One region of the Haloactinospora alba genome, then DNA from elsewhere that is predicted to be linked to it. Evidence: riboswitches for the same ligand, from Rfam matches in the RefSeq annotation. Region 1 holds a riboswitch; each other region holds the start of a gene.

Region 1 (9,617 bases):
GTTCCGCCCGACGATGTGGTGAGGAGAACAGCGGTGTCCCACGTTCCACGAGTGGTGGTCGCGGCCCCGGCCTCCGGCAGCGGGAAGACGACCGTGGCCACCGGCCTGATGGCGGCGTTCGCGTCCCGCGGTACCCGTGTCTCCGGTCACAAGGTCGGCCCGGACTACATCGACCCCGGGTACCACGCGCTGGCCACCACACGGCCGCCCCGCAACCTGGACCCGGCCCTGTGCGGTGAGGAACGGGTCGCGCCGCTGTTCCGGAACGGCGCGGCCGGTGCGGACCTCGCCGTGATCGAGGGGGTCATGGGGACGTTCGACGGCGCGGCCGAACCACGGCAGTTCCACGGTCCCGGCGACTTCGCCTCGACCGCCCACGTCGCCGCGCTGCTGTCCGCCCCCCTGATCCTGGTGGTGGACGCCGCCAGCACCAGCAGGTCCGTCGCCGCCCTGGTGCACGGTTTCGCGTCCTACGACCCGCGGGTACGGGTGAGCGGAGTCATCCTCAACCGGGTGGGCAGCGACCGGCACGAGGCGCTGCTGCGCGAGGCCCTGCAGGACACCGGCGTCGAGGTCGTGGGGGTGATCCGGCGCGACTCCGCCGTGGAGACACCGTCCCGCCACCTGGGGCTGATCCCCGCCGCCGAACGCGCCTCGGACGCCCGGGACGCGGTCGCGGAGCTCGGCGCGCTGGTACGCGACTCCTGCGACCTGGACGCGATAGCCGCCCTGGCCTCGGACGCACCGCCGATGGCGGAGCGACCGTGGGACCCCGCCGAGGCGCTCGCCGCCTCGGACGCCGGTCCGGACACCGGCGGCCCGGCCGGGAGGGTCGCCGTCGCCGGCGGGGCGGCGTTCACCTTCGGCTACACCGAGAACACCGAACTGCTGCGGGCGGGCGGCGCCGAAGTGGTGACCGTGGACCCGCTGCGTGACGAGGAGCTTCCCGAGGGGACCGCAGGACTCGTCGTCGGCGGCGGTTTCCCCGAGGTGCACGCGCGCGAGCTGTCCGACAACGTGCCGCTGCGCCGCGCCGTCGCCGGCCTGGCCGAACGCGGCGCACCGGTCGCCGCCGAGTGCGCGGGACTGCTGTACCTCGCACGCAGCCTCGACGGGGCACCCATGTGCGGTGTCCTCCCCGCCGACGCACACATGACGGGGCGGCTCACGCTGGGGTACCGCTCGGCGGTGGCGGTGCGGGACTCCGTACTGGCCCCGCGCGGCGCCCGGGTCCGGGGCCACGAGTTCCACCGCACCGCGCTCTCCCCCGCCCACGGGGCCGACCCCGCCTGGCAGTGGAAAACGGATAGCCCGGAGGGGTTCTCCGGTGCGACACTGCACGCCTCCTACCTGCACGTGCACTGGGCGGGGGAGCCGCTGCTGGCGGCGCGTCTCCTCGCCGCGGTGCGGAACTTCACGAGGACGTAGGCGGCAGTCCGACATGAACACCCCCACGGAAACCATGCCCAATGTCGTACTGGAAACCCGGCGTCTGGTACTGCGCGCGTTCACCAGCGCCGACGCCGACGATGTCCACCGGGCCGCGTCCGACCCCGTGGTCCAGCGCTGGCTCCCCCTCCCGGCCCCGGGAGAGCCCTACACCCGCGCCGAGGCTCAGCGGTGGTGCACGGAGGGGGCGGCCCACGCGCGGGCGTCCGGCGACGGCCAGGTGTGGGCGGCCGTGCGGCGCGACAGCGGACGGTTCGTCGGGTCGTTCGCGTTGACCCGCACCATGTGGCGGGCGCGCACCACCGAGCTCGGCTACTGGGTCGCGCCGTGGGCCCAGGGTGACGGTCTGGCCTCCGAGAGCACCGTGGCCGTCTCCCGGTGGGCGCTGGACCAGGGGTTCCAGCGGGTGGAGCTGAAGGCCGCCACCGGCAACACGGCCTCGCGCCGCGTCGCCGAGAAGGCGGGCTTCACCCACGAGGGCACGGAACGCAACGCGATGCCGCTGCACCAGGGACGCACCGACCTCGCGGTCTACGGGCTCATCCCCGCCGACCTGGAGTGACAACCGCCCGTGGCCCGCGGCCCGGGGCCGCGGGCCACGGCAGTCACCACTCGATACCGCGCTGACCCTTCTGGCCGGCGTCCATGGGATGTTTCTCCTTGCCCATCTCGGTGACCAGGTCGGCGGCCTCACGCAGCCGCTCGTCGGCGTCCCGGCCGGTGATGACGACGTGCTGCGTCCCGGGGCGCTCCCGCAGAGTGCGCACCACGTCGTCCACGTCCACCCACCCCCACTTCATGGGGTAGGTGAACTCGTCCAGGACGTACAGCCGGTAGGTCTCCGCCGCAAGGTCGCGTTTGATCTGCGCCCACCCCTCGGCGGCGTCGGCGGCGTGGTCCTGCTCGGTACCGGAACGCTGGATCCAGGACCAGCCCTCGCCCATCTTGTTCCAGCTCACCGTTCCGCCCTCGTCGGACTCCCCCAGGGTCCGCAGGGCTTTCTCCTCGCCGATGCGCCACTTGGCGGACTTCACGAACTGGAACACCCCGATGTCCCAGCCCTGCGACCACCCGCGTGTGGCCAGGCCGAACGCCGCGGTGGACTTCCCCTTGCCCGGCCCGGTGTGCACCATCACCAACGGCCGGTGGCGGCGTTGGCGGGTCGTCAGACCGTCCTCGGGAACGTGCTCGGGTTGCCCTTTCGGCATGGTGGTTCGGTTCTCCTTACTGTGCGGTGCGGGATGTGGTGTTGTCCGCGGGCCTCAGGCCGCCTGGCGGGTGTGCTGCACCAGGCCGCTGAGCGCTTCCGCTCCGAGTTCCTCCAGTCGCACGGCGGTCCCGCCCATCTCGGACGCCAGCCGCTGTGCGAGTCCCAGCCGGACCGCGCCCGACTCGCAGTCCACGACCACGCTCTGCGCCCCCTGGGTGCCGATCCACGCTCCGGCGCGCAGCGCGTCGTCGAGACTGCCGTGGGTGGCGCGGCCGTCGGTGACCGTGATCAGCAGCGGGCGTCGGCGCGGGTCGCGTAGCTGTTCCACCCGCAGCACGTCGCTCGCCCGCAGCAGTCCGGCCGCCAGTGGCGTGCGCCCGCCGGTGCGCAGTTCGCGCAGCCGACGCGCGCCGGCCTCCACCGACGAGGTGGGGGGAAGCGCGACCTCGGCCTCCCGCCCCCGGAACGTGACCAGCCCCACTTTGTCCCGCCGCTGGTAGGCGTCGAGCAGCAGGCTGAGCACCGCCCCCTTGACCGCGCGCATACGCTGCCGCGCCCCCATGGAGCCGCTCGCGTCCACACAGAACAGCACGAGGTTTCCCTCGCGCCCCTCGCGGACGGACTCGCGGAGGTCGCGGCGCCGCAGCAGCAGTCCGTTGCCGCTGCGGCCGCGCGTGTGCTGGTGCGGCGCGGCGGCCCGCAGGGTCGCCGTCAGGTGCAGGGAACCCACCCTGCGCGAGGGGGCGCGCGATCCGGAGGTGCGGCCGTAGGGCGTTTCGGCGCGGGAGCGACGGCCGGGGGTTCCGGACCCCACCCCGGAGACGCTGAACAGGCGCGGCCGGTAGGTCTCCCCCGCCTCCGAGGAGGCGTCCGTGGGGGCGTTTCCCTGGCCCTGCTCCGGGTTGTCGTCCGACTGTCCCGCCTCGTTCTCCTGCTGCTGGGCGCCGCCGCTTCCGGCCTGCGGGCCGGAGGGCGGCTGTGTGTCGTCCTGACCGCCGGAACCGTCGGCGGCGGGCTCGGACGGCCCGGAACCGCCGTCGGGTTCGGGTTCGGCGTCCTGCGGTTGCGCCTCACCGGAACCGGTGCTCTGTGACTCCTCGTCGGTGGGACCCCCCGAGTCGCCCGGGGTGTCCTCACTGCCTTTTGGGTCCGCATCACCCGCCTGGTCGAGCGCCTCCTGCAGCCGGTCCTCGTCGAGGTCGGGAGCGTCGAACGGGTCCCGTCTGCGCCGGTGCGGCAGCGCCAACCGGGCCGCGTCGCGCACGTCGTCCGAGGTGACCTCGGCGTGGTCCCGCCAGGCCGCCAGTGCCATGGCGGCACGGGAGGTGACGATGTCCGCGCGCAGCCCGTCCACCTCGAAGGCCGCGCACACCGCGGTCACCTGGCGCAGGGCGGAGTCGGTGAACACCACGTCCGGCAGCCGCTTGCGCGCCGCCGTGATGCGCTGGGCCAGCTCCGCCTCCTGGGCGGCGTAACCGGCGGCGAACCCCTCGGGGTCGGCCTCGAACGCGAGCCGGCGGCGCACCACCTCGGCCCGCTGTTCCGGTTCGTGGGTGGCCGCCGCCTCGACCGTCAGCCCGAAGCGGTCGAGGAGCTGGGGGCGGAGTTCCCCCTCCTCCGGGTTCATGGTGCCCACCAGCAGGAACCGGGCGGCGTGCCGAACGGAGACGCCCTCCCGCTCCACGTGCGAGGTTCCCATGGCGGCGGCGTCCAGCAGCAGGTCGACGAGGTGGTCGTGCAGCAGGTTGACCTCGTCCACGTACAGCAGACCGCGGTGGGCGGCGGCCAGCAGGCCGGGTTCGAACGCCGTGACGCCCTCGGTGAGGGCCCGTTCGATGTCCAACGACCCGACGAGGCGGTCCTCACTGGCGCCGACGGGCAGTTCCACGAGCTCGGCGGCGCGTTCCTCCGGGACAGCGTCCGCACCGTGCGGACCGTCGGGGCACTCGGGGTCGGGTTCGGTCGGGTCACAGCTGAAACGGCATCCGGAGACGACGTTCAGGTCGGGCAGCAGCGCCGCGAGGGCGCGCACCACGGTCGACTTCGCGGTTCCCTTCTCCCCGCGTACGAGGACCCCGCCGACCGACGGGGACACGGCGTTGATCAGCAGCGCCAGTTTCATGTCGTCCATACCGACGACCGCGCTGAACGGGTATCGGGCTTTCGCAGGCACGCGGGCCTTCCTTCCTCGGGAGTCCTCGCCCCATAGAGGGATCGGTCACGGTGCCGCGCAGTGTCCTGGCTGCCAGATCCGCGCTCCCCCGCCGCCTTCCCACCGAGTGCTCCCGGCAGTGGCGCCCGTAGCGGGACAGCTCCCTGGTCACAGTGGCGGGACCGCCCCGGACTCGCACCGGGTTCCTGCGCGCGGCGGCGCGTCCGAGGGACCCACCACCGACATCGGCACCGCACACCAGAGTCTCACACCGGCACCCGACCGCCGCGCGAGGCCTTCATCACTCTGCCGTGGCGGGGCCGTCACCCGTCGGTCCCTGGTAGGAGCGCAGTACCGCCGCGGGTTCGAACCCGAGCCGGTGGTAGAGGTGTTTGGGCTCGTCGTCCGCGGCCGCGCGGATCAGGACGGGGAAGGGGCCCTCCGGGGGCGTTCCGGCGCGGTTCCGGGCGTCAGCCACGGCGTGGCCCAGCATCCGGGTCGCGATCCCCCGCCTGCGGTGGTCGGGGTGGACGAAGAGATCCTCCACCATGCCCATGTCGCCGTGCCCCGGCCAGGAGGCCACGAAACCGCACGGGGTCCCGGCGCTGCGGGCGATCCAGTACCGAGCCGCGGGTGCCTTCGCCCGGAGGGACGCCAGTTTCTGGCGCGTGTGGGCGGGCGGGACCGGCACGCGTCCCTCCGTCGCGGCCTCCTCCTCGTGGTCCATGCGCAACAGCCGTCCCAGCTGCTCCCAGTCGTCGCGCGTGGCAGCGGCGGTGAGCGTCACCGAAGCGGGCGGCAGTGGGGGTGCGGGGCCGGTGAGCACCAGTGCCAGCTCGGTGCTGCGGTACCGCCATCCCGCCAGCAGCAGTGCCGGTTCCGCCGCCGCGCTCGCCGGTCCCACCTGGATGCGGGAGTCGCGGTCTCCGAGCCATGTTCCCGCCTCGGCGAGCTCGCGCGCGAGGCCGGCGGGCGTCGTCTCCGTGATGTGGGTGACCAGGTTGCACTCTCCCGCGGACGGGGCGTGGCTGTTGCGCAGGCAGCGGCTCGCGGGAAGGCGCCGGGTGCGGGCGCCGAGCGCCTGGAACCCGACCACTGTCTCCTCCACCGCTGCCGGTGACGGCCATCGAGCCATAGCGGCACTCTAGACCCGCCGCACCCGCCGCGGCCACGGGTTTTCCCTACCCGCCGCCCAGGCCGAACTCGCCGGCGAGCAGTTCCAGGCTGTGCCGCCGTGCGGCGCTGTCGGGCATGGGGGTGGCGATGACCACCTCGTCGGCGTGGGCCTGGGTCGCCACGGCACGGATGCCTCCGGCGACCTCACCCGGTTCGCCCACGAACATCCGGTCGGCCATGGCCCGCCGGATCGCCCGGTAGCGGGAGGTGGTCCGGAACTCCCGCGCCTCCGCCAACGGGGTCGGGGTGGTCTCCCCGGAACGCAGTTTCGTCATGGTCAGCGACCAGAACGCGGCGAAGTCCTCGGCGAGGTCCGCGTCCTCGCTCGCGAAGGCGATCACGGAGAAGCTGCTGTAGGGGGTGCTCAGCCGGGTGGAGGGCTGGAACGAGTCCCGGTAGCGCCGCAGCAGCGGCACGGCGTAGTCCGGGTTGATCTGCTGCGCGAAGGAGAACGGCAGCCCGTGCTCCGCGGCGTAGCCCGCCCCGTTGTCGCTGGAGCCCAGCATCCACACCCGGGGTGGTTGGGGCACCTCGGGTGTGGCGGCCACCCGGGCGAAGCGGTGGTCCGCGGGAAGGTCACCGTCCAGGAACCCGAACAGGTCCGCCGCCAGGGCGGCGAAGTCCACGTTGGCCACCGCCTCCCGGGACCCCCGCAACGCCATGGCGGTGACGCCGTCCGTTCCCGGGGCCCGCCCGAGTCCCAGGTCGATGCGGCCGGGGAACATCGCCTCCAGGGTGTTGAACAGTTCGGCCACCCGCAGCGGGGCGTGGTTGGGCAGCATGATCCCGCCCGCGCCGACCCTGATCCGGGACGTGGCCGCGGCGACCCGGCCGATGATCAGCTCCGGGGCGGTGCAGGCCATCCCTGCCGCGTTGTGGTGCTCGGAGAACCACACCCGGCCGTAGCCCAGCCGCTCGGCGAGCTGGGCGGACTCCACCACCTCGGTCAGCGCCTGGTGGGCGCTGGTCCCGGGAGGGTTGAGGACGTAGTCGAGGATCGAGACGTTGAGCATGGCAACTCCGCGAGTGTGGGAGGCGGTCTCCTGCTGTCTACCAAAACACGGTTTCCCGGGCGGCACGGGCCCGCGTTCAGGGGCCCGTGCTCCGTTCCCCCGGGAACGGGCAGCGTCAGCACCGAACCCGTGCCACGTGCCACTGGCCGCTCGGCTTCTCGTGCCTCAGTTCGTAGATCCCCCGCGAGGTGTCCGAGCCCGCCTCCACACGCCAGTGCACCCGCCCCGGAGGCTGCTCGTGTGTCGCCGGGTCCCAGTCGGAACGCAGCGTCACCCAGTAGTCGACGACCCGACGGACCGTGTACATCCGCCCTCGCCAGGTAAAACGCACCGGACGCCCCTCCTGCTCACTCACGCTGATCGGCACGTCGCAGAACTCTCCCACCTGCCGGACCCCTCCCCGGAGGCTTCCACCGTGCTGCCACGACGAACCCTCCGAACTCGAACGCGTATTCGAATTATAGTCGAACCTATGTACGAGACCAACCGGCACCGTCGTGTCCCCAGGAACAGCGCGCCGCGGCGCGCCCTGCCCGCGAACCGATAGCCTCCCCTGGTGACGGCCGCCACAGCGGCCACCAACCGGCCCAGCTAAGGAGTTCGCGCATGCGCGCCATCCGCATCGAGGAACAGGGCGGACCCGAGGTGTTGCGCCTCGCCGACGTAGCCGACCCGCAGCCCGGCCCCGGCGACGTGGTCGTCGACGTCGAGGCCCGCGGCGTCAACTTCATCGACATCTACCAGCGCAGCGGCGCCTACAGCATGCCCCTGCCGTTCACTCCCGGTGTGGAGGGGGCGGGAACGGTGTCCGAGGTCGGTTCGGAGGTGACCGGAATATCGGTCGGCCAGCGCGTCGCCTGGGCGATGCTCCCCGGCGCCGACGCGGAGCGCGCCGTCGTTCCCGCCGACCGGACCGTGCCGGTACCCGACGGTGTCAGCACGGAGCAGGCCGCCGCCGTCCTGCTGCAGGGGCTCACCGCCCACTACCTGACCCACTCCACCCACCCGGTCCAGCCCGGCGACACGGTCCTGGTGCACGCGGCCGCCGGTGGGACGGGGCTGCTGATCACCCAGCTCGCCAAACTGCGCGGCGCACGCGTCCTGGGGACGGTGTCCACCGAGGCCAAGGCGGAGCTCGCCCGCAGCGCGGGGGCCGACGACATCATCCGCTACACCCGCGACGACGTCACCGAGTCCGTGCGCAGGCTGACCGACGGTGCCGGAGTGGCCGCCGTGTACGACGGTGTGGGGGCGGACACGTTCGACGCGAGCCTGGCGAGTCTGCGCCCGCGCGGCACGCTCGCGCTGTTCGGCCAGTCCAGCGGCCCGGTCCCCCCGGTCGACCCGCAGCGCCTCAACAGCGCCGGTTCGGTCTTCCTCACCCGGCCGAGCCTGGGCCACTACGTCGCCGGCCGCGACGAGCTGCTGGAGCGCGCGGGTGACGTGTTGGGGCGGGTCGCCGCGGGGCAGCTGGACGTCCGTGTGGGCGAACGCTACCCGTGGACCGAGGTGGCCCGGGCCCACGAGGCACTCGCCGGACGCGGGACGGCCGGCAAGCTGCTACTCGTCTGATGCGGGCGTCACTCCTCGTCGCTGCGCTGGCTCGGCGGTTTCGAGGAGCTGGGGCGAGCGGCGGAGGCCTCCTCCGCGTCCCTGCGCGCGTCGGCCACCGCCTGGGCCGCCATCCTGGCGGCCTCCTCCGCATCGGCCGAGGAGGCCATGGCCCCCTCCGAACCGCTGGTGAGCTGGGGAACCCGTTCCTCCTCCCGGGTGGAGGCCGCCGAGTCGGCAGGCTCCGCCCCGGTTTCCGGTTCGGGCTCCCCCGCCGGCTGGGCGGCGCCCGTCTGGTCCGCGAACGCCCGGGTGACGTTCTGTACCGCCTGAGTGAGCTCGCCGGGGATCACCCAGAAGGTGTTGCCTTCCCCGTTGGCCAGGTGCGGCAGCGTCTCCAGGTACTTGTAGGCCAGCAGCTTGGGGTCGGCGTTGTTGCGGTGCACGGCCTGGAACACCCGCTCGACCGCCTTGGCCTCACCGTCGGCCTTCAGGATGGCGGACTGCTGCTCCCCCTGTGCCTCCAGGATCGCCTGCTGCCGCGCGCCCTCGGCGGTGAGGATCTTGGACTGCCGTTCCCCCTCGGCGTGCAGGATCACCGCGCGCTTGTCCCGCTCGGCCCGCATCTGTTTCTCCATCGCCTCCTTGATGGAGGGCGGTGGGTCGATGGCTTTCAGCTCGACCCGGTTGACCCGGATGCCCCACTTTCCGGTCGCGTCGTCCAGCACTCCGCGCAACGTGTCGTTGATCTGTTCGCGTGAGGTCAGGGTGCGTTCCAGGTCCATGCCACCGATGACGTTGCGCAGCGTGGTGACGGTGAGCTGGTCGATGGCGGACAGGTAGTCCGCCACCTCGTAGGCGGCCGCACGGGGCTCGGTGATCTGGTAGTACAGCACGGTGTCGATGTTGACGACCAGGTTGTCCTCGGTGATCACCGGCTGCGGCCGCGAGGAGAACACCTGTTCCCGCAGGTCGTACTTGGTGCGCACCCGGTCCACACCCGGGATGATGAAGTTCAGTCCCGGCTGGAGGGTGCGCAGGTAGCGGCCGAACCGTTCGACGTTGT
Region 2 (9,617 bases), 2.6 Mb from region 1:
CGCTCCACCTGAGACGCCATTTCCCGCGCGCCTGTGCGGTCAGCACCGGCAGGAGGAGGATGCTGAGCACGATCCCTGCGGTTCCCATGGCGTCGACGTACACCGACGCCGCCGGGTCGGCCAGCGTGTACAGGAGCATGCCCCCGATGAAGCTCCACGCCAGCGGTGCTCCGGCGGGAGACAGCGGAGGGCGAGCTCCCGTGATCCTGCCGGGGAGGGACGCCTCCGGCGCGGAAACGAACCTGCGTCCTGCGGAGTCGAGGCGCGGCGAGGGGCGCAGGTCGCCGCGCGGGCCGCGCTGGGGGCACCAGGGGTCGGCTTCCCGACCATCGGTATCGAGCCCGTGGTTGAGGATGCGGTTCCAGTGTTCAGTAGACGATCCTTCGTCCACGCGTCGACGCGCGTACTCCTCCAGCACCTCGCCGTGCCCGGCGTCGGCGGCCAGCCGCGCCAACCGTTCGGCCTCGCCGAACTCTCCCGCGCGTTCGCTGCGCAGTACGTGCGTCCGAAGGCCCCCGGCCGGCGGAGGGGTTGGAGGAAGTCGGCCGCCGTTCTCCCCCGCAGCCTCGGCGGCGGCCCTGGCGGCCGCGAGACGTTCCTCGTCCTCTGAGGTGGTATGGGCGGACAGCCGGTACAGCAGCGCCGCGTTGTCCCAGTCACCCTCGGCTTCGAGACGCTGAGCGGCCCTGTCGAGGTCCATGAAGTAGCCGAGTTCGTGCAGCAGCTCCGCGGCCGCCTCGGCACCCTCCCGGTCACCCTCGTGCACGAGCTCCTCGACCGGGGGCGGGTCGATACCGAGGTACTTGGTGTCCGAACCGAGGTGGAGACGCTCGCCGTGGGCGGCCCCCAGTGCCTCATCCGCGAGTGCTGCCTCCCCGGAACGGACCATGTCGGCGGCTACCCGCAGGGCCGCGTCCCTCGCGAGTACGGGGCGGATACTGACGACGCTCTCCCGAACCGTCCGTTCCTCCGCCCGTGCCCCCAGGCCGGTCAGAGTGGAAAACCCGGTCGAATCACGGGATTGGCGGGTGCGGCCCTGGGAGGTCTCGTGGCGGAGCCAGGCGCGCACGCGCCAGGTGCGGTACCGCGCGGGGTCCGCCGAGGCGCAGCGCCCGGTCGAGGAGGACCTCGGCGTTGCCGGGTCTGCCGTTCTCGTAGAACAGGACCCCCGCCCAGACCAGCGTTCCGGCGAGGCGGACGGCGTCAGTGTCCTCTCCTTCAGCCTGCCGCACGCGTTCCGACTCCTCGGGGGTGAGTTCCGCTCTTCTCTTGCCGAGCAGTTCCTCCTCCATGGCGTCGCAAGGGTGGTACGCCGGCAGCACGTCGCCCATGGGGACATCGGGGACCGGATACCCGTGGCCGCTCAGCCGCTGGTAAAGGCGCAGCGCTCTCTCGTCCTCCCCCGCGAGTTCGGCGAGCCGGCCCATCTCCCTCAGGACGTCGGCCGTCTCCGCGTCGATGCCCCCGCGCGTGCCGTCCCCCTCCGGAGGAGCACCGCACACCAGTTCCTCCAGTCCGGCAGCGGCGGCTTCCTCCCCCAGGCCGAAGGCGTACCGGTGGATCGTCGCGGACCGCTGCGGGTCCCCGGCGAGTTCGGCGAACCAGCCGGTTGTGAACAGGAGGACGAACACCCGGCCGAGGTCGTCCCCGTCCGACTCCGCCGCCAGGCAGCGGGCGACCCGTTCCGTTCCGTCGTCGCGCAGCAGGACACGGCTCATCCAGGTGTGGACGTCCGGGCTGCCGAGGTCGGGTGTGAGCAGGGGAACCGCTTCCGCCGTGCGCCCGTCCCGGTACAGCATCCGGGCCAGCTCGTGGGACGCGGGGACAGATCCGGCGTCGGTCCCGGCGAGGGAACGCAGCAGCCGTTCGGCCTCCGCCCGTTCCCCCATCCGCTGCCTCCGGCGGATGAGTATCCGGGCCGCCCCCTCCTTCTCCAGCGTGGCCGCGCCCCGCTCACTGGTCCGCGCGAACACCTCCTCCTCGGCCCTGTCCCAGTCACCTCTGCGCAGGTGTATCCGCACCAGCCACGCCGCGAGTTCCCCGCCTCCCTGACGGCAGACCCGCTCCGCCTCGTCGATCCGCCCCGCCAGCACCAGTCTCTCCACGGCCATGACGACCCTGGGCCCGCCAGTAACGCCGCCGCCCTCCGCGAGGGCGCGGAGGGCGAAGCGCACGGCCTGCTCCCACTCTTCCTGGCGTGTCAGTTGGAGGGCGACATCGTCCAGGAAGGCGTTGTCACCCGACTCGGCGGCGACGTCGAGGATCCCGGAACCGACAGGTGTCCCCCTCGCTTCGCGGGCGTTCGGGTTCCATACCGGGGATATCCACCTCGTGAGCACGGTCGCGGCGCCGGAGGCCACCGCTTCCCGGGCCAGTTCGAGGAAGGCGTCCGGGCACCCGGTGTCGAAGCGCTGTTCCAGCAGGTGCTTCAGCTCCGCGGTGTCACCCATGGAGGCGGCCTCACACGCTCGGCGCTGCTGGTCCTCCCACTGTGCTCGTTCCCACTCGGTGTCCCTGGCCAGTCTGTCCCCGGACGCGGCGACATAGCCGTAGCACCGCCGGACGTTGTCCCAGTCGCCTCGGCGCTTGAGCCGATCCGCGCAGTGCAGCAGCGCCCCCACGCCGCCGTTCTCCCCCAGGAGGTCGATCAACTGCGCCCGCTCCTCCCCGGTGTTGCGGGTGGCTGCCTCGTCAGCGAGTTTGGACGGGTCGTCGAGTTCCGCGACGCGCAGGTAGGCCCGACGCGCGGCGGTGCGGTCGCCGTCGAGCTCGGTACGGGCCAGCTCCCACAGCGCTGCGGTGCGGCCTTGGACCGCCGCGTCCGCAGCGAGCTGTTCCGCCTCCGAACGGTCTCCCGCCCGCAACCGCAATGCCGACGCCTGAACCAGGCCCGCCGGATCGTTCTGCGCGCGGTGCAGGGCCTCGGCGTGCGCGTACCGGAGCCGGTCCTGCGCGGCACGCGCGAACGTCTCCTTCCCCGGGATGTAGAGGTTCTCGGAGCAGGCCGCCTCCCAGAGGGAGGCGGGCGGGCAGATCCAGCCGCGCGTCTCGCGCCCGTGCTGTTTCAGGTAGTCGGCGAGTTCGTAGCTGGGATCCTCCTGGTACGGCCTCTTCCGCGCTCTCGTCAGGGGGCCGGGTATCCCGTCCAGGGGCTCTCCGAGCTCGGCCGCCACGGTGTCGAACCAGCCCTTGTCCAACGCCGCGCGGTCCTCGTTCGACAGGTATCCCATGGCGGCCTCGCGCAGGAAACCGCGCGGCAGTGGCAGGTAGACGTCGCCGAGCCGGTGGGCGTCCATGGCGGCCTCCAGCACCGCCCGCGCTGCAGGGCTCGCGTGCTCGTAGCGGCGCAGCAGCTCCGGTGCGCCGGCGAGGGTCTGGGTGAGGCGCCGTTCCGATGCGTAGGCTGCGGCGCGCCGCAGCCGCAGGTCCGAGGCCACCAGGTCCTCGTTGGCCCGCAGCTCGTCGCCGGTGAAGGCGTCCGGCATCCGGATGTCCTCGGCCTTCTCCAGCAGTGTGCCGACCGGGGAGCGCCGGTTCCCGGTCAGTTCCGCCCAGTACTGGGGCCACAGGGAGCCCAGTACCAGCACCGGGCCGCGCGCCGGATCGGCGAGCAGCTCCTGCAGCGCCTCGGCGACCCCGCCCCGTTCCCCGGGCCGCAGGTACATCTGGGCCTCGTTGAGCCAGATGGCGGTATGCGGACGCACCCGCCCCTCCCTCAGCGCCTCGACCACCGCGCCGGGGCGGTCCGGGGTCAGCGGGTGCCACATGCGCCAGTCGGGAGGCAGGGCGGCGTGCAGCGCCTCCCAGCACGCGCGGGTCTTCCCGGTGGAGGAGCGGCCGACCACCATCACCATCCGGCTGGTCCGGGACGCCCCGGACACGGCGGCGCGCAGGCGGTCGTCGACACGCGGCCGGTACAGGTAGGGCGGAAGCGGGGAGGAGTCCTCCCCGCTTCCGGTGTCGAGTGCCTCGTGCACCTCGAACTGCAGCGCGTGGTGGTCGGAGAGATCGCCCAGGGGTATGCCGAGCGGGCTGCGTTCCGGAGCCATGCCGGAACCGTAGACGTGCTGGACACCGACAACCGGACCGTGGAACGTGCCGTTTCTGAAGTCCACGTGGTCGCCGCCGTAGCGCTCCGCCATCGCACCCGCCTTCCCCGCGCGGGAGCCCCGCCGCGCCGTCCCACAGTGGGCCGCTCGGTCCCGCGCGGTCCCAGGATGCGGGAGGAACACCCCACCGGGGAACCCCGAGATCCGCCACACGGGGGGTTGTGGCCCGATCCGGCCACTGTCCCCGGCCCCGCATACAACGAAGTCGCGGCGGGAACCGTTCTGTTGGGTAGTGGAACGGGTTCGGGTCCTCCCGGGCCGCGGCGGAAGGAGGTCCGGGCATGGACGTAACCGGCGAGCTGGCCACTTCAGGAGCGCGGGCGCTGGTTCGAGCTATGGCCACGGACCGGTGGCCGGAGGTGCGTGACCGGGTGGCCGTGCTGCTCGGGGACGGGCGTGAGGACGTGGCGGCGGAGTTGGAGCGTTCCCGCTCGGAGGCGCTCGACTCACCGGAACTGGCCAGCGAGGTGGTCGCCGAGTGGCGGCCCGCGCTGTGCCGCCTGCTCACCGACGACCCGGACACGACCGCCGCGGTGCGTGCCCTGCGTGACGAGTTCACCCCGCCTCCCGGAACGGACGCCGGGAACCGGGTCGAGGGTGACGTGCGCGGAACCGCGGTGCAGGCCGGAACTGTGCACGGCGACGTCTCCGCCCCCTCCTACGGCGGCGACCACGTCGACTTCCGCGGGTCCACCTTCCACGGCCCGGTGACGGGAAAGTCGCCCCCGCCGCCCGCCCCGTAGACACCCCTCCCTCACAGGGAGCGGCGCTCCCGCACGCACCGTGCTCACCGGTGACACCCCACACATTCGGACTCGCGTTTTCGCTGGTCACGACGTTCTTTTCCGGGGATGTTCACCGTGGGAGGGTTGCGGCTTACCTCCCGTTATGAGACGTTCTTCCGCGTTGTCGTAGTGAACGGGAAGCCGGTGGGAATCCGGCGCGGTCCTCGCCACTGTGACCGGAGGACACTCCTCCACGGCGCCACCGGGCGCGTTCGTCCCGGGAAGGCGGAGGGGTGTGGGGTGGTGACACCCGGCTCCGGGAGCCAGGAGACCGGCTACGGCTGTCCGGTTGCCCGAACCACGAAGGATGGTTGGCCCGCATGCCAGCACACAACGCGTACCCCGCCGCGGCGCGCCGCATCCGGAACGCGTCGCTCGTGGCGCTCTGCGCCGCCCTCACCACCGCCTCGTGTGGTTCCCCCGAGGCGTCCTCCGACAACGCCGGAGGCGACGCCGAGACGGTCCGCAACTGCGACATCGACGTCGAGATCTCCGCCGAGAACCCGCCCGAGCGGGTGTTCGCCGTGTACCAGCCGGCCATCGAGATGGCCCACGCCCTGGGGATCAGCGACCGGCTGGTCGGCACCGCCTACCTGGACGCGAAGGTCATCGACGACTACGCCGACGTCCAGTCCGAGCAGAAGTACTACCCGGAGATCCCCAGCCGGGAGGAGATGCTCAGCCGCAAGCCCGACTTCGTCCTGTCCGGGTTCAACGACGTCTTCACCGACGGGAGGTTCGACACCCGCGCCAGCCTGCGCGAGCTCGGCGTGGAGAGCTGGATCTTCAGTCCGCTGTGCCCCAGCGAGGACGGGCGCGGCGACCAGGCCATCGACCCCTCCACGGTCACCATGGACAGCATCTACGGCGACCTGCGCGACCTGGGCACGGTGTTCGGCGTCGAGGACCGCGCCGAGGAGGTCGTGGCCGACATGGAGCAGACGGTCGCCGACGTCGAGGACGCCGTTCAGGACGCCGGGTCCGAACCGGAGGTCATGGTGGCCCGGCCCAGCGACGACGGGTTCCGCGCCGCCGCGGCGTCGGACTTCGCCACCGAGATGATCGACCTCGCCGGCGGGACGAACGCCGCCGCCGACGTCAAGGACGAGCGGCACGCCAACTTCGGGACCGAGGAGATCATCGCCCGCGACCCGGACCACATCTTCGTCGACGTGTGCTGCGACGCCGACATGACCGCGGCCGACGCGGCACCGTCGGTGGAGGAGATCACCTCCGACCCGGCGTTGGCCAACGTCACCGCCGTCGAGGAGGGCAACGTGCACGAGTGGACGTTCGCCGACCGTTCGGCCGGGGTCCGCAGCGCCCGGGTCGTGGCGGACATCGCGCGCACCATCCACCCCGACCAGTTCGACACGCGGGACTGATGGCGGCCCCCGCGACCGGCACCACGTACGCGGGTGCGGCCGCCCGAACCAGCCAGCACGAGCGCACCTCCGAGGCGGGGCTACTGCGCGGTGCCGGGGCACGCGGCGCGGGGCTGGCCGTGGCCGCCCTGGTGACGGCCGCCGTGGCACTGGCGTCGCTGCTGGTGGGACGCGAGGTGCTGTCCCCCGCCGACGTGTACGCCGCCTACGCCGACTTCACCGGTTCCGACACCGACCTGATCGTGACCCACCTGCGGGTCCCGCGCACTCTCGCCGGTGTGGGGGTGGGAGTCGCCCTCGGTGTCGCGGGGGCGGTGGTGCAGGGGGTGACCCGCAACCCGCTGGGCGGGCCGGGGATTCTCGGGGTGAACGTCGGCGCGTCCCTGGCGGCGGTGCTGGCCATCACCTTCCTCGGCGTGACGGCGGTGAACGGCTACGTGTGGTTCGCGTTCGTCGGCGCGGCGGTGGCCACGGTGGTGGTCTACGGGGTGGCGTCGCTCGGCTCCGACGGTGTCACCCCGGTGAAGCTCGCGCTCGCGGGTGCGGCCATGTCGGCGCTGCTGGGGTCGGTGACCTCGGCGGTGATCCTGCGGGACCGGACGAGTCTGGACGAGTACCGGTTCTGGTCGGTGGGCTCACTGGCGGGCGCCGAGTCGCAGATGCTGGCGCAGGCCCTGCCGTTCGCCGCGGTGGGTCTGGTCATGGCCGTGGCGCTGGTGCGGCAGCTGAACGCGCTGGCGCTGGGGGACGAACTCGCCCAGGCGCTGGGGCTGCGGCTGTGGCTGGTGCGCCTGCTGGGCGGGGTCACCGTGGTGCTGCTGGCCGGCACGGCCACGGCGGCGGCGGGCCCGATCGGCTTTTTGGGGTTGGCGGTGCCGCACGCGGCACGCGCCCTGGCCGGTCCGGACTACCGGTGGATCGTGCCGTGGACGGCGGTGCTGTCCCCGGCTCTGCTGCTGACCGCCGACATCGTGGGGCGGGTCGCGGTCCGCCCGGAGGAGTTGCAGGTGGGGATCGTGATGGCGCTCGTCGGGGCACCGGTGTTCATCTACCTCGTGCGTCGCCAGCGGCGGGCGGGGATGTGATGGCGGCCTCCGCCGGAACCGCCGCCGCGCCGCGGCGCGTACGCGCCCGCCCGCCCGGCGCGTGGATCGTGCGGGCCCGGGCGTGGGACGTGTCGCTGCGGCTGGACGCCCCCGCTCTGACGGTGGGCACCGCCATGGCCGCGCTCGCGGCCGCGGCGCTGGTGCTGTCCCTGACGATGGGGGACTTCCCGGTGGAGCCCCGGGAGGTGGTGCGAGCCCTCACCGGAGGCACCGCCGACCCGATGGTGAACCACATCGTGGTGCAGATGCGGCTGCCGCGCGCGCTGACCGCCGCCGGGGTGGGGGCGGCGCTGGCGATGTCGGGGATGCTGCTGCAGCGGTTGGCGCACAACCCGCTGGTGAGCCCGGACGTGATCGGGATCAACGCGGGCGCGGCCGCGGCCGCCACGGCCGCCATCGCCGTGCTCGGCGGCACCGCCCTGCAGGTGGCGGGGTTCGCGCTCGGCGGGGCGGTAGCCACCGCGGTGCTGCTGTACCTGCTGGCCTACCAGCGGGGCGTCTCCGGGAACCGGCTGGTGCTGCTGGGGATCGGGGTGAGCGCCGTGCTCGGTTCCGTGACCTCCTACATGATCACCCGCGCCGACATCGACACGGCCCAGCGCGCCACGGTGTGGCTGACCGGCAGCCTCGCCAACCGGGACTGGGCGCACGTGGCCACGATCGCGGCCGCGCTGGCGGTACTGACCCCGTTGGCGCTGGGGTTGTCCCGCCAGCTGCGGCTGTTGCAGCTGGGCGACGACCTCGCCGTGGCGCTGGGCGGCCGGGTGCGGCTGGCGCGGGGCGGGTTGCTGCTCACCGCCGCCGGGTTCTCCGCGCTGGCGACGGCGGTGGCCGGGCCGGTGGCGTTCGTGGCGCTGGCGGCGCCGCAGATCGTGCGGCGGCTGCTGGCCGAACGCGCGGTCGGGATACTTCCCGCCGCCGGATGCGGCGCGGTGCTCGTGCTGCTCTCCGACGCGCTCGCCCGCACCGGTTTCGGCGGCGGGGAGCTGCCGGTGGGCGTGGTGACCGGCATCCTGGGGGCGCCCTACCTGCTGTACCTGCTGGCGCGGTCGAACCGCACCCGGGGGTAGCCCCGACGCGCTGTGTCCGAGGCGCGGCGCGGGGCCGCGCGGTGCCGGAGGCGGGCCGCCGGGCGCGGTGGACGCGCCGGCGCGGGTTTCCGCTTCCCTCCGGTCGGATAGCGGCCCCGTGTCCGTGCGGGGCCCGGTACGGCCGGCCCCTGCTCGTGTCCCATCGCAGCGCGCAAGGAGCGAGGGTGTCACAGAAGGTGTCCGACCACATTCTCGAACGGCTCCACGACTGGGGCGTGGAGCGGGTGTTCTCGTACGCGGGCGACGGCATCAACGGCCTGCTGGCGGCGTGGCAGCGCTCCAGCGACGCCCCCGTGTTCGTCCAGTCCCGCCACGAGGAGCTCGCGGCTTTCGAAGCGGCCGGCTACGCCAAGTTCTCCGGGAAGGTGGGGGTGTGCGCGGCCACGTCGGGTCCGGGGGCGATCCACCTGCTCAACGGGCTCTACGACGCGCGGCTGGACCACACTCCCGTGGTGGCCGTCCTCGGGCAGACGGACCGCAGCGCCATGGGCGGGTCCATGCAGCAGGAGGTGGACCTGCACGCGCTGTACAAGGACGTCGCCTCGGACTACCTGGCGACGGTGAACGTTCCCGAACAGCTGCCCAACGTCCTCGACCGCGCCATGCGTATCGCCGAGAGCCGCCGCACCGTCACCGCCGTCATCGTCCCGGGCGACGTGCAGGAACTGGACTACTCCCCGCCGACCCACGATTTCAGGATGGTTCCCGGAAGCCTCGACGCGGCGCATGGGCGGGTCGAGCCGGAACCCGAGGAGTTGCGGCGGGCCGCCGAGGTCCTCAACTCCGGCCGGCGGGTGGCCATCCTCGCCGGCCAGGGGGCGCGGGAGGCGCGGGAGGAACTGTCGCAGGTCGCTGACACGCTCGGCGCGGGTGTGGCCAAGGCACTCCTCGGCAAGGACGTCCTCGACGACGAGCTCCCCTACGTCACCGGCGCCGCCGGGCTGCTCGGGACCCGCCCCTCCTACGAGCTGATGCGGGACTGCGATACCTTCCTCATGGTCGGCTCCAGCTTCCCCTACAGCCAGTTCCTCCCCGAGTACGGCCAGGCGCGGGCGGTGCAGATCGACGCGGACCCCACGATGATCGGCCTCCGCTACCCGTTCGAGGTGAACCTGCTGGGGGACGCGAAGGCGACACTGCG
Region 3 (9,617 bases), on a different contig from region 1:
AAACGTGCGACGTCGTGCGTCTCGTGCGCGAGTGCTCCCATCTGCGGCAGAGTGAAGCCAATACGCATCAGGACCTCCTGTCCCGAACACTCCGGTTCCTGGGGGTAGCAACCGGAAACCCAGCACCATGCGGCTCCTCGTCACACGGGCTACCTGCCCCGCGGTCACTCAACGCCGCATGGACGTACACCGAGTGGGCAACATCACCGCACGCCCCGCCATTCCCCGGCTGTCGCGGATCGAGGAGAACGCGCGCGTACCTCCTGGCGAGCCGCTGGTCCGGGCCATAGCAGGGAGCGGGGAACACCAACGGCTCTACTCCGGAGGAGGACCGGGGAGGAAACGCACGGCGGGCCGGTTCCGGGGACCGTTCGGGTCCACCGTCGAACGCACGCCATAGACCTCGGCGATGAGCGACTCGGTGACGACCCGTGCGGGAGGCCCGGCAGCCACGGCGCGCCCCTCGGCCAGAACCACCAGCGCGTCGCAGTACATCGATGCCAGGTTGAGGTCGTGGAGGGCCATCACGGTGGTGACCGGGAGGCGCACGACGAGCTCCAGCAGGTCCAGCTGGTTGCGGATGTCCAGATGGTTGGTGGGTTCGTCCAGAAGCAGCTCCCGCGGTTCCTGGGCGAGCGCCCGAGCGATCTGGACACGCTGACGTTCCCCGCCGGAGAGGGTCTGCCAGGACTGTTCGGCCCTGTGGTCCAGGCCCACGCGGTGCAGGGCGCCGCGCACCACCTCCTCGTCGGAGGCCGTGGGTCCCGCCCAACCGCGCCGGTGCGGAATCCGGCCCAACCTCACCACGTCGGAGACCGTCAGGTCGACTTCTGTCGAGGAGTGCTGCTCCACCACAGCCACCCGGCGGGCCATCTCCCGCCTTCCCAGTTCCGTGATCGGTGTGCCGTCCAGACTCACCGCTCCCGAGCTGGTGTCGCGCACTCCCGAAAGCAACCTCAACAGCGACGATTTCCCCGACCCGTTGGGGCCCAACAACCCCACGGTCGCCCCGCTGCCGGCGGTCAGGCTCACCCCGTCGACGATCAGCCTCCCCCCGGCGGTCCAGGACACGTCCTGGGCGCACAAGCTCACAGCACACCCTCCGAAAGCGCGGTTACCACGGTCTGCGGGCACGGTGCAGGATCAACACGAACACCGGAACACCGATCAGCGAGGTCATCACACCGACCGGCAGTTCCTGCGGCTCGAACAGGGCGCGCGCCACAGTGTCCACCCACATCATGAACACGGCCCCTGCCAACGCCGTCGTCGGCAGCAGGAACCGGTGCCCCGGACCGACCAGGGCCCGTGCGGCGTGGGGCAGTACGAGCCCGACGAACCCGATCGCGCCGCACGCGCTCACCAGCACCGCGGTCAGCAGCGCCGCGGCGACCAGCAGGAGGGTTCGTGCGCGGGCCACAAACACCCCCAGAGAGGCGGCGGCGTCGTCACCGAAGGCGAACGCGTCCAGTGCGGTGGCGCGAGCGGCGAACACGAGGTACGCGACCGTCAGCGCGCCCGCGCACACCGCCACGTCGAGCCAGGAGGCCCCGCTCAGGGAGCCGAGCAGCCAGAACAGCACACCACGCGTCTCCTCGGCGGTCCCGGAGGAGAAGACGATGAACGACGTCAGGGAGGAGAAGAGCTGCATCACGGCCACCCCGGACAGGATGACCTTAGCGGTCGTGCCACCGGAGACCTTGCTCAGCAGCATCACCAACGCGAACGCCAGGCACGCTCCCGCGAAGGCTCCCACGGACAACGACAGGGTGCCGCCGACCCCGACGATCACCACCAGGACCGCACCCGTGGAGGCCCCGGAGGACACACCGAGCACGAACGGGTCAGCGAGAGGGTTGCGCAGCAGGGACTGCATCACCGCACCACACATCCCGAGCCCGGCGCCGCAGAGCGCGGCCAACAGGGTGCGCGGCAGCCTCAGGTCCCACACGATTCCCTCGCGGATCACCGACATGCCCGACTCGGAGCCGCCCAGCCGCGCCACGATCACCGACGCGACCTCGGACACGGATATCCCCGCCGGCCCGATGGTGATCGTCACCGCGATCGAGAGCGCGATCAGCGCTACACCGGAAACGGTGACGGCCGTGGTGCCGAGCCGGTGCCGGACACGCACGGTTCCCGGCATCGGTCACTCCCCCGGTGCGTCGTCGGTGAGGGCCGCCGCCACCTGCTCGATGCCCTCGACCGTGCGGATCGAGGGGTTCATCGCGGCCCCGCTGACCACGACGTAGCGCTCCTCCTCGACCGCACGCATGTGCTGTGTGACCGGGTTGTCCTCAAGGAAGGAGATCTTCTCCTCGGCACTCTCCGCGCTCTGGCTCTCCCGGGTCAGATCCCCGATGACCAGTACGTCCGGATCGTGATCGGCCACGCTCTCCCAGTTGACCTGCGGCCACTCCTTGGTCGTAGCGTCGAGGACGTTCTCGGCGCCGACCGTCTCGGTGATGATGCCAGGGGCACCACAACAACCGCCCATGTAGGGCGTTTCGGAGTTGGCGAACCAGTACATGACCGTCGTTCCGGAAGCGTCGACATCCCGGCTCGCCTCACCGACGCGTTCCTTCAGGTCCGTGACGAGCTCCTCGCCCCGGTCCTCGACACCGAACACCCGCGCCAGCTCCCGAACCTCCCCGTATATGTCGCCCATTCCCAGCGGCTCTTCACGGACGCCGTCCCCGGAGCCGCTGTTGTCCTTGACGCAGTCGGACGGGGAGACGTAGGTGGGCACGCCGAGGTCCTCGAAGTCGTCGCGTTCGGCGACACCACCCGTACCGAGAGTGGATTCGAACGACGCCGCGACGAAGTCGGGTTCCTCCTCGAGGACCCGCTCGAACGAGGGAGCGTTCTCGGCCAGACGGGGAACGCGCTCTTCCTCCTCCTCGAGCCCCTCCATGACCGGATCGGTCCACGTCGCGGTCCCCACCATGCGGTCGGCCAACCCCAACGACAGCATGATCTCGGTGGTCCCCTGGTTCAACGAGACCGCGCGTTCGGGAGCGAGACCCTCCTCCACCTCGTGGCCGCAGTTGTCGATGACGGCCCCCGCCGAGGTGTCCCGTTCCTCGGACGGGGTCCCGCAGGCGCCAAGCACCGTGACAGCGGCGAACACCGCCGTGGCGGACCGGATGGACGGGTACGTGGGCCGGAGAACGTTCGGATACACCGAAAACCCTTCTCACATGGGGTCCGTGCGCGGGACCCGTGTACATGGCACTGACCCGTGCCGCTGACGCGGGCCAGTGGTCGGCAGGTTTTCGGACTCGGAATCTCCCGGTCGGGGCGCCTTCCCGGATCCGTGTGGCCCAGTGGCGTCCGGCCCCGACCGTCATCCTCACCGCTGCGCGCCAGTTCCGGACTCACACCGGATTCCCTGTGCCCCACCGGGGACGGCCGACCGGGAGGGAGCGTATCAACCCGGGTGCTCCATCCGTTACGGGGCAGGGTTCCCCTCCGCCGCAGGCACTGCACCACCCGTTCACTCCGGGTCGCCGGTGACGACGAGGTCCGCACGGTGCCGGGTTCGCGCGACCACCTCGGCGTTGGGTTCGTCGCTGCGCGCCACCCACTCCCGCGCCTCGCGCGGTTCCTTACCGTGCCGCACGTGCCGCGCCACCAGTCGGGACCTGCGTTCCTCCTCACCGGGAGCCAGGAACCACACCTCGTCGAGAAGGCTCCGGACCTCGGCCCACGGCCCGGTGTCCAACAGGAGGTAGTTGCCCTCGGTGACCACCAGCGGCACCTCCGGGCCGACCGGAATGGCGCCCGCGTAGGACTCCTCGACCTCGCGGTGGAACTCCGGCGCGTACACCGTGTCGGGCCCCCGGTCGCGCAACCGCCGCAACAGTGCCGCGTATCCCGCGGCGTCGAAGGTCTCCGGCGCACCCTTGCGGTCCCGGAGGCCGAGGCGGGCAAGCTCGGTCTCGGCCAGGTGGAAACCGTCCATGGGCACCAGCGCCGCCGCCCCGGACAGCTCCGCGCACACCTGTTCTGCCAGGGTTCCCTTCCCTGCTCCGGGTGCGCCCGCGATCCCCAGCAACCGCCGGCCACCGTCCCGGGCCAGCGCCCGCGCCCGCTCTACCAGCTCCACGCGCGAGTACCGCCGTCGTGTCTCCCCAGAGGTCACGGCACCTCCCCACACTCCACAGCCCTGGTTGGCGTTTCCCAACCTAGGGCACGCGCCAGTACCGTCCCGTGTCGGTACGGCCCGGTGGTGGGGAGGTGACCCAGCGCTACCTGCCGTGGCGTTCTGACGGTCCCGAGCGTCCCGAACGGGCCAACAGGAAACCCGACACCGGAACGGGCAGCACGAGCGACGCGCACCAAATGTGCACGAGACACACGAGGGCCGCCCGGGCGTGGACCCGGACGGCCGTCAGGGATCGCATGACCTGCTAATTCGTTTGTGGAGCCAACTTCACACAATACGACCCCCGCCCCCGGTCATCGAAGGACCGACCATCGATCTGCCCTCCGGGCCTGTGCAGGGAAAACCGGGGGGTGAGGCCAAGCCCGACACTGCTAGGGCCAGCGATGGGAGTGACCGATGAGGTCGCCTCCCGCTGGGTCACCACCGTCGCGGTGCTGCTGCTGGCGCTGATCGCCGCGGTGGTCTCCTGGGCGAATCCGCGTGCGATCCGCGGGGCGAGCCCAGGATCGGCAGTCCGATTCCGATGACCAACGTGGCCACGCCGAGTTCCAGGACGGGGATGATCAGGGGCACGCCGATCGAGGCCAAACGGAAGGTGGACAGCGAGTAGAGGATGGAGGCCCCGACTCGGCACGGTCCCGGGGGGCATGCCCGGATATTGGGCGGCGGGTTGTCGGCCGACGATCCGGGCAAGCATGCCGGTTCGGGGTAAGGCTGGTACGACCTCTGGCGACGGCGCGGTACCGGGACGGCGTCGCCGGAGCCGGCCCGTCGCCGCGGCTCCGGCATCGGTGGGGATCGCATGGGGTGAAGGCGATCCACATGTACCTCGCGCTGCCGCAACGCACGTGGCAGCGCTTTTCATCATGCCGCTGAAGCCCACCTACCGATGCGAGCCGGACAGCCCCCGGTCGGCGGTGATGCCTGCACCAATCCCGCGCTGGCGCGCGCACGGGGTGCCTGCTCCCCAGCGCGGCTCCTAGGTTGTTGCTGCCGGTCACGAGCGCACCGGGCGGAGCCGGAAACATGACGACGAACACCTTCACCCACCCGTCCGACCCTCCCGATTGGAACACCGTGATCTCGACGAAAGGCCTGCATAAGAGATATACGAAGACGGTCGCAGTGGACGATCTGTCCTTCGAGGTCCGGCCAGGGATGATCACCGGCTTCCTCGGTCCCAACGGGCTCGGGGAACTCCACCACCATGCGGTTGATGCTCGGCCTCGACCACGGCGGGGGCGAGACCCTGTTCGACGGGGAGCGGTTTACTTCGATTCGTCGGCCGATGCACCACGTCGGCACCCTGTTGGAGGCCACGGGGTTCCACCCCACTCGCACAGCCCGCAACCACTTGAAGATGCTGGGGTTCCCCCTGGAGTGTGGACACCTGGTGTCCACACTCCAGGGGGAACCCCCGACGGAACACTGATCCCGATCGACCGGGTAGCCGCTGATCGGCCCTTCTACTCGGGCAAGCACAAGAAACACGGGATGAACGTGCAGGTGGTAATTGCCTCGGACGGCACACCGCTGTGAGCCTCGGGGGCTTGCTCGGATCGGTGCACGATGTACGCGCAGCCCATCTGTGCGGGGTATTGCGCCGGCTCGCGGACGACGGGTTGGTCGTCCTCGCCGACAGAGGGGATCTCGGCGCTGGCCATGGGATCCTCACCCCTTCCAAGGGACAGAACAAGCCCGAGCGGAGGAAGCAGATCAACTCCGAGCACACCCGCTGGCGCAGTACCGGTAGAGCGCGCCAGCGCTGAGCTGAAGAAGTGGCAGATCCTGCGCAAAATGCACTGCTGTCCGCTACACGCAGGGCAGACCATGTGTGCCGTTCTCGTCCTCCACGAACGCGAAGCCAGATGGAAAAGGATCAGGGGATCCGCACCTTGCGGTCCCGGTGAAGCGAATTCCAGAATAATTCGGGCAAGAGGAGTCCAAACAACGACTCTGTTGGGAGTTCTTCATGGGATCCGGCGCCAAGCGGATCTGGATCGCCGCCGCCGTCGCCATCGCATTAGCCCTGGTGGCGGGAGCTGACAACCTCATTCCGGAATCGTGGCCGGAATGGGCATCGCTGGCTATCGGCGTTGCGGTGATCGTCGGCGGGGTCGCTCTGCCTGTCGCATCGGAGCACCTGAACCGCGAGGCCATGAAGCGCTCCGCTGCTGCCCTCCCTACGGGCGTCAGGTGCGCCCCGGTCCGAAAGATCCACGATCCGCACCTCGGTCTGGGAGTCAATACGCCACGCACGCCCTACGACGATCGAGTCCCGTTCCTACCGTCCTATATCGAGCGGGAAATCGACCCGAAACTGCGTGAAACGCTCAGCGATTCGCATTTCGTGATCATTGCTGGCCCTGTCCGAACCGGAAAAACGCGAGCAGCGTTCGAAGCGCTGAAGCAGCCGCGTTGGCGCAGGCACTTCCTGGTCGCACCGGACCCGGCGGACAAGGAACAGCTCAACGCCGCGGTCGATTTCGTCATCGCGCACCGCAAGAGCGTGCTGTGGCTCGACGACGTCACAAAGTTGATCGATTCCGAGGGGTGGACCAAGCCACTGCGCAACGAGCGCATCTTCCGAGGTTCGCGCCGAATCGTCGCCACGGTGGCCAAGACCAGGGATCCGCGAACCCAGAGTTGGTCTTTCCCCAGTCCCCCCGAGCGCGAGGGGTGGAACGCGATCAGGTACGTGCACCTCCTCCCCGGTGCGGACACCAGTCCGAGAGACCAGAACGCCGCCGAGCGACTGGCGCTCAGCGACCGCCGGCTGGACGACGCGCTGCGCCAGTGGCGGGCCGACAATGTGGACATAGCCGAGCACCTGTCCAGGTCGGCCTCGGATTACGACGGCCACTGGAAGGGGTTCACACATCACTACCCCAAGGCCGCGGCCCTGGTTCAGGCCGCCTGCGATCTGCGACGGCTCGGAATGAACGAGGCACTTCCGCGGACACTGGTGGAACGCGCATCCTTCCTCTACCTGGACGGCTCATGTGCGAACGGCGCCGAGGCGGGATTTCGGTCCGCCTGGGATGAAGCGTTCGACCCGAAGCGGTTCCACGGCTCCGGCGCGGACGGCGAGCGGCCCGGACCGCTCGCTCCCGTCCTCGGCGCCCCCGAACGGTGCAGGCCAGACGAACACCTCGTCGACGCGCTCCAGCGCGACCAGGGGCTGCGAATCGGCGAACGTTCCTGGGGCGAGGTTGTCCGCGCCCTGGCATTCCTTCCCGAGGCCGACTCCGTGCTGCTCTCCAACGCGGTACAGGAGGCGTTCGTGCGCAGGAACTGGGCGCTGGCGCGCGAACTCGCGCCGCGACGGGTCGAGCGCGCGATCGACGAGGTCCGGTCTACAGATGAGGTCTTCTCCATGCGCGTCGAGCTCGCCGTGACCTCGCTGTACGAAGGACGGCGTCCGGAGGAAGCGAGGGAGGCCATAGACGAGATTCTGGCGTGCATGGAGGAGGAAGCCGAGGTGCCGCCGTGGTCGACGGTCAGTGCGCTGACCTACCGCGGCATCCTCGACATGGTCGGAGCGGACATCGGTGCGGCAAGGCAGGCCTTCCAGCGGGCGCTGGCGATCCTCGAGGCCGAGGTCGCCGGCCCGGAGGCCGACCCCATGCTTGCCCACCTGCGCCAAGTCGAGATCGGGGCACTGCTGGCCCAGATACAGGCCGAGGACAGTGCGGAACTGCGTCGACTGTTCGCGCTGTCCGAGGACGGCTACCGCAAGCTGCACCGCGAACTTCCCGCGCAGCACCCATATGTGCTGTTCGCGCAGGCCTGTGTCGGGATGGTCGCCTACCTTGTCGGCGACGACCGGGCCGAACCCTTCCTCAGCGAGGCCACTGAACAGCTGGCGCAGCGGCTGGAGCCGCACCATGAGTTCTCGGTGCAGGCGCGGATGATGCTGTGCACAATGTGGCTGGCCTCCGGCAACCCCGCCCCTGCCGAAGTGTACGCCGAGCAGCTGCTCGGGGATCTGGAACGAGCCCCCGACCAGGGATGGAACGGACGCCTGCTGGCCATCCAGGTGTCGTGTCTGCTCGGGCTCGCGCAGGCATCCAACCCGTTCAAGCGGGAGAAGCAGCCGGTTACGACGCTGCAAAAGGCAGTAGCGCAGGCCCAGGACCTGGGGGCGGAGTTCACGGTCGTACCGCGAGGCTACCTGGCCGCCATCTACCTGGCGAGAAAGCGCTACGAAGAGGCCTGCAACACGCTCCACCCGGTGCACGAGGCGGGCATGCTCGGCGAGCTGGTCTCGCTGCTGCACACCGACCTGAGCAGTGAGCTCATCCTCTTCTACCTCAAGACGCTGCTCACCCGAGGACGCGCTGAGCGCGTCGAGCCGGACCTGCGGCACGTCGTGGAGCGGTGCCGGGAGGACCTGCCAACCGACCACCCAGCGCTCCTTGAAGCGGTCTACCTGGTCGGTACCTGCATGGCTGAGCGAGGAGAGCACATCGAGGCCGAACACTGGTTCGCACAGGCGCTGGCGGTCGATGACACCGGTCAGCGCACCGCTCTCAGCGACACCAGTGACGAGCTCGGCACGTGGGGCCAGGCGGCCTCCCGACGCCTGGCGAGTGGAATGAGCTCGGCGAACGCGGCCATGGCGCGAAACATCGCCGGAGACGGCCCGACGGCGTCGAAGAGGCGCCGGAGTGTGCTGCAGCGCCGCCAGAGCAGGAAGCCAGTGGTTCCCTGCGTCTTCGCGGACTTCCGGACCGACTGGTCCTTCACCGATGAGTTGTGGCCCCCCGGTTCACCGGAGAATCTCGGCCACCTGGAGAAAGCCGCGGTGCAGCGCCTGACCGAGGGGAGGCCCGAGGTCGCTGAGCGGTTGATCCGCTCGGTCACGGTCGTCCGCGACCGCACCGGCAATGAGGGCGACGCTCCCTACGAGAGGAGCACCCTTATGGCCAGGGCCCTCGAGGATCAGGGGAAGCAGACCGAAGCCCGGCGCTGGCGCGAGAGAGCGATCCGCGAACAGGAGCGGCTGCTCGGCGCGACGGATGAGGCGACCCTTGAGGCCAGGGGCGCCCTCGCCGACGCGGACGGCGCCATCGATCGCGTGCGCGCGGTCGACCAACGCTTGCGGGTGGTCCTGGAACGGCCGACCAACCCGCTGTGCGACCCGCACCCGCCTAACCCGAACGCGATCTCGGACATCGAAGAGGAATACCGGGTGCTGCACCGGGAGTTCACCGAAAGCCTGGGAGCCCGGCACGAGTGCACTCAGCAGGCCGCTCACGGGATCGGGACGGCGCTGGCGCTGCAGGGACGGTTCAGCGACGCCCACGAGTACTATTGCGCGGCGATGCGGATCGATCCGCACAGTCTGCACCCCGCCGACGGCACCCGCCGCTGGCGGCCGCCGATGTGGTGGGCCCGGCGCATCGGTTCGTCCCCGTTCTGGGGTATTTCGTGGCTCGCCGAA

What was found. Region 1 has a riboswitch for cobalamin ahead of FHX37_RS11630 (putative cobaltochelatase). Riboswitches for the same ligand answer to the same signal wherever they lie in the genome.
Region 2: linked by a shared signal. The riboswitch ahead of FHX37_RS00170 (ABC transporter substrate-binding protein) and the one ahead of FHX37_RS11630 (putative cobaltochelatase) in region 1 are both predicted to bind cobalamin.
Region 3: linked by a shared signal. The riboswitch ahead of FHX37_RS19410 (ABC transporter substrate-binding protein) and the one ahead of FHX37_RS11630 (putative cobaltochelatase) in region 1 are both predicted to bind cobalamin.

What each region holds. Positions count from the first base shown of each region.
Region 1 is NZ_VFQC01000001.1:2,586,807-2,596,423, forward strand. It holds gene FHX37_RS11615 (cobyrinate a,c-diamide synthase) at 52-1,428, shown strand; gene FHX37_RS11620 (GNAT family N-acetyltransferase) at 1,442-2,011, shown strand; gene cobO (cob(I)yrinic acid a,c-diamide adenosyltransferase) at 2,055-2,657, opposite strand; gene FHX37_RS11630 (putative cobaltochelatase) at 2,712-4,832, opposite strand; cobalamin riboswitch at 4,891-5,020, opposite strand; gene FHX37_RS11635 (GNAT family N-acetyltransferase) at 5,113-5,946, opposite strand; gene FHX37_RS11640 (LLM class flavin-dependent oxidoreductase) at 5,993-7,000, opposite strand; gene FHX37_RS11645 (DUF6504 family protein) at 7,116-7,367, opposite strand; gene FHX37_RS11650 (quinone oxidoreductase family protein) at 7,607-8,572, shown strand; gene FHX37_RS11655 (SPFH domain-containing protein) at 8,581-9,617, opposite strand, start outside.
Region 2 is NZ_VFQC01000001.1:29,953-39,569, reverse strand. It holds gene FHX37_RS00185 (hypothetical protein) at 1-1,069, opposite strand, end outside; gene FHX37_RS00180 (hypothetical protein) at 1,014-4,142, opposite strand; gene FHX37_RS00175 (hypothetical protein) at 4,391-4,852, shown strand; cobalamin riboswitch at 5,005-5,188, shown strand; gene FHX37_RS00170 (ABC transporter substrate-binding protein) at 5,215-6,279, shown strand; gene FHX37_RS00165 (FecCD family ABC transporter permease) at 6,279-7,364, shown strand; gene FHX37_RS00160 (FecCD family ABC transporter permease) at 7,364-8,455, shown strand; gene FHX37_RS00155 (thiamine pyrophosphate-requiring protein) at 8,641-9,617, shown strand, end outside.
Region 3 is NZ_VFQC01000002.1:385,735-395,351, reverse strand. It holds gene FHX37_RS19425 (TIGR03619 family F420-dependent LLM class oxidoreductase) at 1-68, opposite strand, end outside; gene FHX37_RS19420 (ABC transporter ATP-binding protein) at 316-1,092, opposite strand; gene FHX37_RS19415 (FecCD family ABC transporter permease) at 1,115-2,149, opposite strand; gene FHX37_RS19410 (ABC transporter substrate-binding protein) at 2,153-3,187, opposite strand; cobalamin riboswitch at 3,253-3,434, opposite strand; gene FHX37_RS19405 (nucleoside/nucleotide kinase family protein) at 3,500-4,147, opposite strand; gene FHX37_RS23020 (hypothetical protein) at 4,555-4,698, shown strand; gene FHX37_RS19400 (hypothetical protein) at 5,379-5,603, shown strand; gene FHX37_RS23920 (transposase family protein) at 5,552-5,710, shown strand; gene FHX37_RS23750 (hypothetical protein) at 5,734-5,940, shown strand; gene FHX37_RS19385 (tetratricopeptide repeat protein) at 6,144-9,617, shown strand, end outside.